2 regions of the Actinomadura sp. 9N215 genome follow, and region 1 is predicted to be linked to the other one. Evidence: riboswitches for the same ligand, from Rfam matches in the RefSeq annotation. Region 1 holds a riboswitch; the other holds the start of a gene.

Region 1 (4,957 bases):
GACACCCGGACCTTGAAGATCCAGCCCTCGCCGTACGGGTCGTCGTTGATCACCTTCGGCTCGTCCACCACCGCGCTGTTGATCGCGGTGACCTCGCCGCTGACCGGCGAGTAGATGTCGCTGACCGACTTCGTCGACTCGACCTCGCCGCACGGCTCGCCCGCCTCGACGGCGTCGCCCTCGGACGGCTGCAGCTCAAGGTAGACGATCTCTCCGAGGGCGTCGGCGGCGTGCGCGGTGATGCCGATGGTGACGATGCCGCCGTCTGATGCTGAACCAGCCGGGCCGAGGCCCGACACCCATTCGTGCTCTTCGCTGTAGCGGAGCTGCTCCGGAACGCTCACGATCACTTCTCTCTCTTCACTGCGGGGGCTCCCCCCGAACTTCAGGAACGCTTGTAGAACGGCAGGGGCACCACGTCCACCGGCTCGTGCCGGCCGCGGACGTCCACGGCGAGGCCGGTCTCCGCGGCGCCGCTGTCGAGGTACGCCATGGCGATCGGTTCGCCCAGTGTCGGGGACGGCGCGCCGCTCGTCACGATCCCGCACGGCGCGCCGCCGGACGTGACGACCCGGTACCCCTTGCGCGGGGCGCGCCGCCCCTGCGCCACCAGACCCACGAGCCTACGGCCCGGCGGGGTCTGCGCCACCGCTGCCAGGGCCGACTTCCCCACGAAGTCGCCCGGCTTGTCCAGCTTCACGACCCGGCCGAGGCCCGCCTCGAACGGCGTCGTCTCGGCGGTCAGCTCGTTGCCGTACAGCGGCATGCCCGCTTCGAGGCGCAGCGTGTCGCGCGCCGACAGGCCGGCGGGGACGACCCCGTCCACCCGTTCGAGCGCCTTCCACAGCGGGACGGCGTCGGCCGCGTCCACGAACAACTCGAAGCCGTCCTCCCCGGTGTAGCCGGTGCGGGCGACGAGCGCGTCGACGTCCGCGACCCGTCCGGCGAGGATCGCGTAGTACTTGAGGTCGGCCAGCGGCGCGCCGGTGAAACCTTCGAGAATCTCCTGTGAACGCGGCCCTTGCAGCGCGATCAGCGCATAAGAGGCGGACCGGTCGTCGACGGCGGCCTCGTAGCCTGCGGCCCGCTCGGCCAGCGCGTCCCGGACGACGTCGGCGTTGGCGGCGTTCGCCACGACCATCCACGTGGCCTCCGCGAGCCGGTAGACGATCAGGTCGTCGAGGACGCCGCCGTCCGGCGCGCAGATCATCGTGTAGCGGGCCTTGCCGACGGGCATCGCCGCGAGCTTCCCGACCAGCGCGTGGTCGAGCGCGTCGCCCGCGCCGGGGCCGGAGAGGAAGATCTCTCCCATGTGCGACAGGTCGAACAGCCCGGCGCCGGTGCGGACCGCCTGGTGCTCGGCGGTCTCGCTCCTGTAGCGCAGCGGCATCAGGTATCCGGCGAAGTCCACGAGGTTCGCGCCGAGGTCCACATGGACGTCGTGCAGCGGCGTCTTCCTGGGACTTCCCGGGGTGTCGGCGCTCTCCGGGTCGGCGGCGGTCTCCGCGTTCTTCGCGCTTTTCGCGGGCGGATCGGCGGGCATGGGTTCGGCTCCTTCGTCACGGGCACGCGTGGTCCATCGTCCCACTCGCGCACCGGGCGTCTCGGCGCCTCCCCCTCTGTCATCGGCGCCTGAGAGCTTCACCCATCTCCATGGACGGGCTTGCACCTTCGGCGGGGGACAGGGTCCCCGCTTTCCAGAGGTTGCCTCGCCCGTGCGGTCCGTGGGCCTGAGAGGTTCCGGGGAGGGGTTGCTCCTTCGGCGTCCCCCACCGGCTGCGAGGGACTCTCCCGCACGGGATCATCGGCTGTTGCGGGCCAGGCTAGCAGCGGCTTCGCCGTGCGACCACCCGCCGCCCGGCCGATCCCGCGGGTCGGGCCGGGCGGTCAGTGGGGGGTGACGTAGGCGCCGGAGATGCCGCCGTCGACGAGGAACTCCGAGGCGGTGATGAAGGACGCGTCGTCCGAGGCCAGGAACGCGACGGCGGCGGCGATCTCGGACGCCTCGGCGAACCGTCCGACCGGGATGTGCACGAGCCGCCGCGCCGCGCGCTCCGGGTCCTTCGCGAACAGCTCCCGCAGGAGCGGCGTGTCGACCGGCCCCGGGCACAGCGCGTTCACCCGGACGCCCTGCCGCGCGAACTGCACGCCCAGCTCCCGCGACATCGCCAGGACGCCGCCCTTCGACGCGGTGTAGGACACCTGCGACGTCGCCGCGCCCATCACCGCGACGAACGACGCCGTGTTGATGATCGAGCCCTTGCCCTGGTCGAGCATGTACGGGATGACGTGCTTGCAGCACAGGTACACGCCGGTGAGGTTGACGTCCTGGACGCGCTTCCACGCCTCCAGGCCCGTCTTCAGGATCGAGTCGTCGTCCGGCGGCGAGATGCCCGCGTTGTTGAATGCGACGTCGATGCGGCCGCAGGCGTCGTGGACGGTCCGGAAGAGCGCGGCCACGTCGTCCTCGCTGGTGACGTCGGCCTTGACGTACAGGCCGTCCAGTTCTTTCGCCGCGGCCTTGCCGGGGGTCTCGTCGACGTCGGCGACGACGACCCGCGCGCCCTCGGCGGCGAAGCGGCGCGCGGTGGCGAGGCCGATGCCGCTGGCGCCGCCGGTGACGACGGCCACCCGGCCCTCAAGCCGCCGCATCGGTGTCGCTGCGGTTTCCGTCGCTGCGGTTTCCGTCGTTTCGGTTCCTGTCGCTCCGGCTGCCGTCGCTCCGGCTCCTGTCACGCTGGCTCACTCCTCGGTGGCGATGAAGACGTTCTTCGTCTCGGTGAACGCGTCGAGCGCGTCTGGGCCGAGCTCCCGTCCGAGGCCCGACCGCTTGAACCCGCCGAACGGCGTCCAGTATCGGACGGACGAGTGCGAGTTCACCGACAGGTTCCCGGCCTCGACGGCGCGGGAGGCGCGCAGGGCCCGTCCGACGTCGCGGGTCCAGATCGACCCGGACAGGCCGTACGGAGTGTCGTTGGCGAGCCGGATCGCGTCGGCCTCGTCCTCGAACGGGACGACGGTGACGACCGGCCCGAAGACCTCGTCGTGCCAGGCCGGCAGGGTCCCGGGGGACGTGGTGGCGAGGACGGTCGGCGGGAACCAGAATCCCGGCCCCGCGGGCGCGGCGCCGCGGATCACCACGGGCGCGTCCGCCGGGACGTACGAGGCGACCTTCGCCCGGTGGGCGGCGCTGATCAGCGGCCCCATCTCGGTGTTCTCGTTCCGCGGATCGCCGACGACGACCCCTTGGACGGCCGGTTCCAGCAGTTCGAGGAACCGGTCGTACACCGGGCGCTCGACCAGGACGCGGGAGCGGGCGCAGCAGTCCTGCCCGGCGTTGTCGAACACGGCGTACGGCGCGGTCGCGGCCGCCTTCTCCAGGTCGGCGTCGGCGAACACGATGTTCGCGTTCTTGCCGCCGAGCTCCAGCGTCAGCCGCTTCACGCCCGGCGCGCACGCCGCCATGATCTCCGTCCCGACCCGGGTGGAGCCGGTGAACACGACCTTCCGGACGTCCGGATGCTCGACCAGGCGCCGTCCGGCCACCGGGCCCGCGCCCGGCAGCACCTGCAGCACGTCCTCGGGCAGGCCCGCGTCCAGCGCCAGCTCGCCGACCCGCAGCGCCGTCAGCGGCGTCAGCTCCGCCGGCTTGACGATCACGGTGTTGCCCGCCGCGAGCGCCGGAGCCAGCCCCCACCCCATGATCGGCATCGGGAAGTTCCACGGGACGATCACGGCGACGACGCCGAGGGGCTCCGCGAACGTGACGTTCAGCCCGCCCGCCACCGGGATCTGCCGTCCGGCGAGCCGTTCGGGCGCCGCCGCGTAGTAGTGCAGGACGTCCCGCAGGTTCCCCGCCTCCCAGCGCGCCTGCGCCACCGGGTGCCCCGCGTTGCGGACCTCCAGCGCGGCGAGCTCGTCCACGTGCGCGTCGACGAGCTCGGCGAACCGCCGCAGCAGCCGCGCCCGGTCCCCGGGCGCCACGCCCCGCCACCCCGCGAACGCCCGCCGGGCCCGCTCCACCGCCGCGTCCGCCTCCCCGGCGGACGCCATCCGGACGGTCTCGACGACCTCCTCGGTCGCCGGATCCACCACGTCGAATCCGCTCGCGCCGGCCCCTGTTTCGGCGCGGTCGGGTTCGCTGGAAATGGTCACTTTCCCCCCTGGGTGTGCGGCGGCCCCGAGCTGGATCGCGGGCCCGGCCGTGGCCACGGTCAAAGGCGTTCGAAGGCGCGGAACAGCTCCCAGTCGGTGACGGCGCGGTCGTAGGCGTCCAGCTCCACGCGGGCGTAGTTGGCGTAGTGCTCGACGACCTCCTTGCCGAACGCGTCCAGGGCCAGGGAGCTGCGGCCCCAGTCGGCGGCGGCGTCGCGGAGCGTCCGGACGACGGTGTCCGCGTCGGCCGCGTAGGCGTTGCCCACGAACGGCTCCTCCAGCGGCAGCTCGTGCTCGATGCCGTGCAACCCGGCGGCGATGAGCCCCGCGACGGCGAGGTACGGGTTGACGTCCCCGCCGGGCGCGCGGTTCTCGACGCGCAGCGACGGCCCGTGCCCGACGAGCCGCAGCGCGCACGTCCGGTTGTCGACGCCCCACTTGATCGCGGTCGGCGCGAACGAGCCGGACTGGTACCGCTTGTACGAGTTGATGTTCGGTGCGTACAGCAGGGTGAACTCGCGCAGGCACGCCAGCTGCCCCGCGATGAAGTGCTCGCCCAGGCGGGAGAGGCCGTGCGGCCCGTCCCCGGCGAGGACCGGACGCCCGTCCGCGTCGCGGAGCGAGATGTGCACGTGGCAGGAATTGCCCTCGCGGTCGTTCGGCTTCGCCATGAACGTGATCGACATGCCCTCCTGGGCGGCGATCTCCTTGGCGCCCGTCTTGTAGAGGACGTGGTTGTCGCACGTCGTGAGGGCGTCGTCGAAGCGGAACGCGATCTCGTGCTGGCCGAGGTTGCATTCCC
Region 2 (4,957 bases), on a different contig from region 1:
TCGCGGCGAGCCGGTCGCCATGCTTGCCGATCTTGGCGTGCAGGTCGTCGAGGTCGACGTTGCCGCCGTCGTCGCAGGTCACGACGACGACGCGCATCCCGGCCATGACGGCGCTCGCCGCGTTCGTGCCGTGCGCCGACGACGGGATCAGGCACACGTCCCGGTGCCCGTCCCCGCGCGACGCGTGGTAGCCGCGGATCGCCAGCAGCCCGGCCAGCTCCCCCTGGGAGCCCGCGTTCGGCTGCACGGACACCTTCGCGTATCCGGTGATCTCGGCGAGCGCGTCCTCCAGCTCACCGATCAGCTCGACGTACCCGGCGGCCTGGTCGACGGGCGCGAACGGGTGGATGTCCGCGAACTCCGGCCAGGTGATCGGCTCCATCTCGGCGGTCGCGTTGAGCTTCATCGTGCAGGACCCGAGCGGGATCATCGAGCGGTCGAGCGCGACGTCCCTGTCCTGGAGCCTGCGCAGGTAGCGCAGCATCGCCGTCTCGGAGCGGTGCGCGTGGAAGACGGGGTGGGTCAGGTAGGGGCTCTCGCGGCGCAGCGTGCCGGGCAGCGCCTCAGCCGCCCTGCCGGGCTCGGGGGCGCCGAACGCCTCCAGGACGGCGGTGACGTGCGCGGGCAGCGTCCTCTCGTCGCAGGCGATCCCGACGTGGTCGGCGTCGACGGGCCGCAGGTTGACGCCGCGTTCGAGAGCCGCCTCGGCCACCTGCGCGGCACGTCCGGGCACCCGGGCGAGGACGGTGTCGAAGAACGCGCCGTGCACGACCTCCACGCCGCCCTCGCGCAGCCCGGCGGCGATCTCGGCGGCGCGGCGGTGCGCCCGCTGCGCGATCGCGGCGAGCCCCTCGGGCCCGTGGTAGACGGCGTACATGGCCGCCATGACGGCGAGGAGCACCTGCGCGGTGCAGATGTTGCTGGTGGCCTTCTCCCGGCGGATGTGCTGCTCGCGGGTCTGCAGCGCCAGCCGGTGGGCGGGCGCACCGTCGGCGTCGACGGACACGCCGACGAGCCGTCCGGGGAGCTGCCGCTGGATGCCCTCGCGGACCGCCATGTAGCCGGCATGCGGGCCGCCGAACCCGAGCGGGACGCCGAACCGCTGCGCCGAGCCCACCGCGATGTCGGCGCCGGACTCGCCCGGCGGGCGCAGCAGCGTCAGCGCGAGCAGGTCGGCCGCGACGACCGCCTGCGCGCCGCGCTCGTGCGCCTGCGCGATGACGGGCTCCAGGTCGCGGACGGCGCCCGATGCGCCCGGGTACTGCAACAGCACGCCGAACACGTCGCCCTCGGGCAGCCCGCCGGACAGGTCGGCGACGACCACCTCGATGCCGAGCGGGACGGCCCGCGTCCGGACGACCTCGATCGTCTGCGGGAGCACGTCGGCGTCCACAAGGAACGTTCCCGGCTCCTTGCGCTTGGTCACCCGGTGGGCGAGGGCCATGCCCTCGGCGGCGGCGGTGGCCTCGTCCAGCATGGACGCGTTCGCGACCGGCAGCCCGGTCAGGTCGCTGACGACGGTCTGGAAGTTCAGCAGCGCCTCAAGGCGTCCCTGGGAGATCTCCGGCTGGTACGGGGTGTAGGCGGTGTACCAGCCGGGGTTCTCCAGCACGTTCCGCATGATCACGCCCGGGGTGATCGTCCCGTGGTAGCCGAGGCCGATCATGGACGTGCGGACGGTGTTGCGGGCGGCGAGCTCGCGGAGGCGGTCCAGCGCGGCGGTCTCGCTCAGCGCGGGCGGCAGGTCCAGGGGCCGGGACGTGCGGATCGCGGCCGGGACGGCGGCGTCGATCAGCGCCTCGACGCCCGCGTAGCCGATGGCGGCGAGCATCCTCGCCTGGTCGTCGGGCGACGGGCCGATGTGCCGGTCGGCGAACGCGGCGCGCGGATGCTGCGGCGCCGCCACGGGCGCGAAGAACTGGGCGGTCATGGAGAACCTCCTGGCTGCTGCGGTCGCTCAGGCGGGCCGCCTGGCGCGCGGGCCGGGCGGCCTGTCTCCCCCTCTGTCATCGGCACCTGAGAGCTTCACCCGCGCCGCGGGGTTTCCCCTTCGGTGAGCCGCCTTCCCGGGACGCGGGAATCGACGCCTGCTTTCCAGAGGTGCCTCGCCCGAGCGGTCCTTTTGCCTGAGAGGTTCCGGGGAGGTTGCCCCTTCGGCGCCCCACGCTGGCGGCGTGGGATCTCTCCCGCACAGGGTCGACGGCATGTCCTGCACAAACCCTACCCAAAGATCGGATCCCGTGATCGCACCGGATCGTCGTCAGGCCCGTCCCCGCGCGGGCAGGCGCCGTACCAGCCAGTACGATGTGCATTCCCACCTGGGACGGAACGGGCCACGGGCGACGCGGACGGAGATGGGCTGCGGGGTGAGAGCGCGACGCCGGCGGGCGCCCGCCGTTCGACGGCGCACCACCGGTTCTGGGACGCTGATCGCGATGGCGGATGGGCAGAGCGGCGGTACGGCGTGACGCAGACCCACGACGGCGCGGTGCCCCCGCGGCAGGACGCGCCCGCGGGCGTGCCCGTCGACGAGCCCGCCCAGCCCGACCGGATCCGCCGCCCCGCCGACGCGTTCCGGTTCGCGGCGTCCGTCGTGGGGCTCGCGGCGGTGATGCTGGTGGTGTCCATCGCGCAGCAGACGACGCACGGCCTGCACACCGACATCGCGGAGGGCGCCGCGCACGCGCCGCGGCTGCTGCTGTCGCTGGCGACGCTGGTGTCCAGCTTCGGCGTGCTGGCCGTCCCGATCGCGTTCGGGATCGAGCGGCTGTTCCACAAGGACGGGACGCGCGTCGCGATCGCCCTGCTCGCCGCCATGATCGCGTTCGGGGTCACGGTGGGCCTGGACGACCTGGTGGTGCGGGGCGCGCCCGGCGGCGTCCTGGACTCGCTGATCTGGGGCGGCACGGAGACCGCGCCGGTGCACACCGACATCGCGCCGGTGATCGCGTTCGTCAGCGCGGTCGGGATGGCGGGCCGCGCCCGCTGGCAGACCGCGACCTGGGCGATGATCGGGCTGGCGGCGCTGACGGGCCTCACCGCGTCCTACGCCTCGGTCGCCGCGCTGGCCGCCACCTACTTCCTCGGGCGCGCGATCGGCCTCGGCACCCTGTACGCGGTCGGCACCCCGAACCCGCGCCCGCCGGGGAAGGCGGTGGTGGCGGCGCTCGAACGGCTCGGGCTGCGCCCGGAGCGGGCCGCGCGCCTGGACGAGCCCGACGACGGCGCCGAGGAGACCCGCCGGTACGGGGTCGTCCTCGCGGCCTGTCCGGAGAACGGGCCCGGCGCCCGCGTCCCGGCGGGACGCGGCGCGCACGGCGACTGGGACCTGGAACTGCACGTCCTGGACCGCGACCAGCAGACGGCGGGCCTGCCCTACCGGGTGTGGCGGCTGCTGCGGCTGCGCGCCACGACGACGGGGCGGGCGCTGCGCTCGCTGCGCCGGTCCCTGGAGCAGGAGTCGCTGATGGCGTACGCGGTGGACGCGGCGGGCGTCCGCACCCCGCGCCTGGTCGGGACCTCGGAGGTCGGCACTGAGGCGGCGCTGCTCGCGTACGAGCACGTCCCGGGACGGCGGCTCGCCGACCTCTCCGACGAGGAGATCACCGACGCCCTGCTGACGGACGTGTGGCGGCAGTTCCGCGCCCTCCAGGCGGGACGGCTGGCGCACCGGCGGCTCCAGGACGGCGCGATCCTGATCGGCGACGACGGCGGTGCCTACATCACCGACCTGCGCGCCGGGGAGATCGCGGCGGGCGACCTGGCGCTGCGGCTCGACCTGGCGCAGCTCCTCACGACGCTGGCGCTGCGGACGGGCCCGGAACGGGCCGTCGGCACCGCCGCGGCCGTGCTCGGCGAGGAGGCCCTCGCCGCCGCGGTGCCGCTGCTGCAGCGGGTGGCGCTGTCCCGGGAGACCCGCGCCGCGCTGCGCAACGACCGCGACCTGCTGACCCGCATCAGGGAGCAGATCGTCCGGCTGAAGCCGGAGACGGAGGTCGCGCCCGCCAGGCTGGAACGTTTCCGTCCCCGGACGATCTTCAGCATCGTGGCGCTGTCGGTCGCGGCGTACATCGTCATCCCGCAGGTCGCGAGCCTGGACATCGGGACGATGACGGCCACCGCCAGCTGGTACTGGGTGCTGGTCGCGCTGGGCGCGGCCGCGCTGACCTACGTCGCGGCGGCGCTCATGCTGATGGGGTTCGTCCCAGAGAAGCTGCCGCTCGGGCGCACCGTCCTGGCCCAGCTCGCCGCGTCGTTCGTGAAGCTCGTCGCGCCCGCCGCCGTCGGCGGGGTCGCCGTCAACACCCGCTACCTGCAGCGCTGGGGGATGCGCCCGGGCCAGGCCGTCGCGAGCGTCGGCGCGTCGCAGCTGGTGGGCCTCGTCACGCACATCCTGCTGCTGATCCTCTTCGGGTTCCTCACCGGCTCCACGACGAAGGCGACCCAGGACCTGGCGCCGTCCCGCACGGTCGTCATCGCCGTGCTGTCGCTCGGGCTCCTCGCCGGGCTGGCGCTGACGGTGCCGCGCGTCCGGCGGGAGGTCACGACCCGCCTGAAGAGCATGTTCTCCGGCGTCGTGCCCCGCCTGGTGGACGTCCTGCAGTCCCCGAAGAAACTCACCACCGGCATGGGCGGGACCCTCCTGCTGACGCTCGCGTTCGTGCTGTGCCTGGACGCGTCCATCCGCGCGTTCGGCGGGTCGCTGCCGCTGACGTCCGTCGTGGTGGTCTTCCTCACCGCGAACGCGCTCGGATCCGCCGCGCCGACGCCCGGCGGCCTCGGCGCTGTCGAAGGCGCCCTCACCTTGGCGTTGACGATCTCAGGGCTGTCCGCGGAGACGGCGACGTCCGCCGTCCTGCTCTACCGGCTGCTCACCCTCTGGCTGCCCGTCCTGCCGGGCTGGGGGGCGTTCACCTACCTGCAGCGCAAAGAGGCGCTGTAGTCAAGGGGCGCTCTG

The links. A riboswitch is a leader RNA that binds a small molecule or an ion and turns the genes downstream of it on or off. The one in region 1 is predicted to bind glycine.
Region 2: another riboswitch for glycine. It lies ahead of gcvP (aminomethyl-transferring glycine dehydrogenase); the one in region 1 lies ahead of gcvT (glycine cleavage system aminomethyltransferase GcvT).

What each region holds. Positions count from the first base shown of each region.
Region 1 covers NZ_JBIRBA010000001.1:299,137-304,093, reverse strand. The annotation lists gene gcvH (glycine cleavage system protein GcvH) at 1-344, opposite strand, end outside; gene gcvT (glycine cleavage system aminomethyltransferase GcvT) at 386-1,543, opposite strand; glycine riboswitch at 1,709-1,804, opposite strand; gene ACH34T_RS01370 (3-oxoacyl-ACP reductase) at 1,888-2,652, opposite strand; gene ACH34T_RS01365 (aldehyde dehydrogenase family protein) at 2,743-4,149, opposite strand; gene ACH34T_RS01360 (glutamine synthetase family protein) at 4,215-4,957, opposite strand, start outside.
Region 2 covers NZ_JBIRBA010000005.1:291,674-296,630, reverse strand. The annotation lists gene gcvP (aminomethyl-transferring glycine dehydrogenase) at 1-1,930, opposite strand, end outside; glycine riboswitch at 2,105-2,199, opposite strand; gene ACH34T_RS11560 (flippase-like domain-containing protein) at 2,465-4,942, shown strand.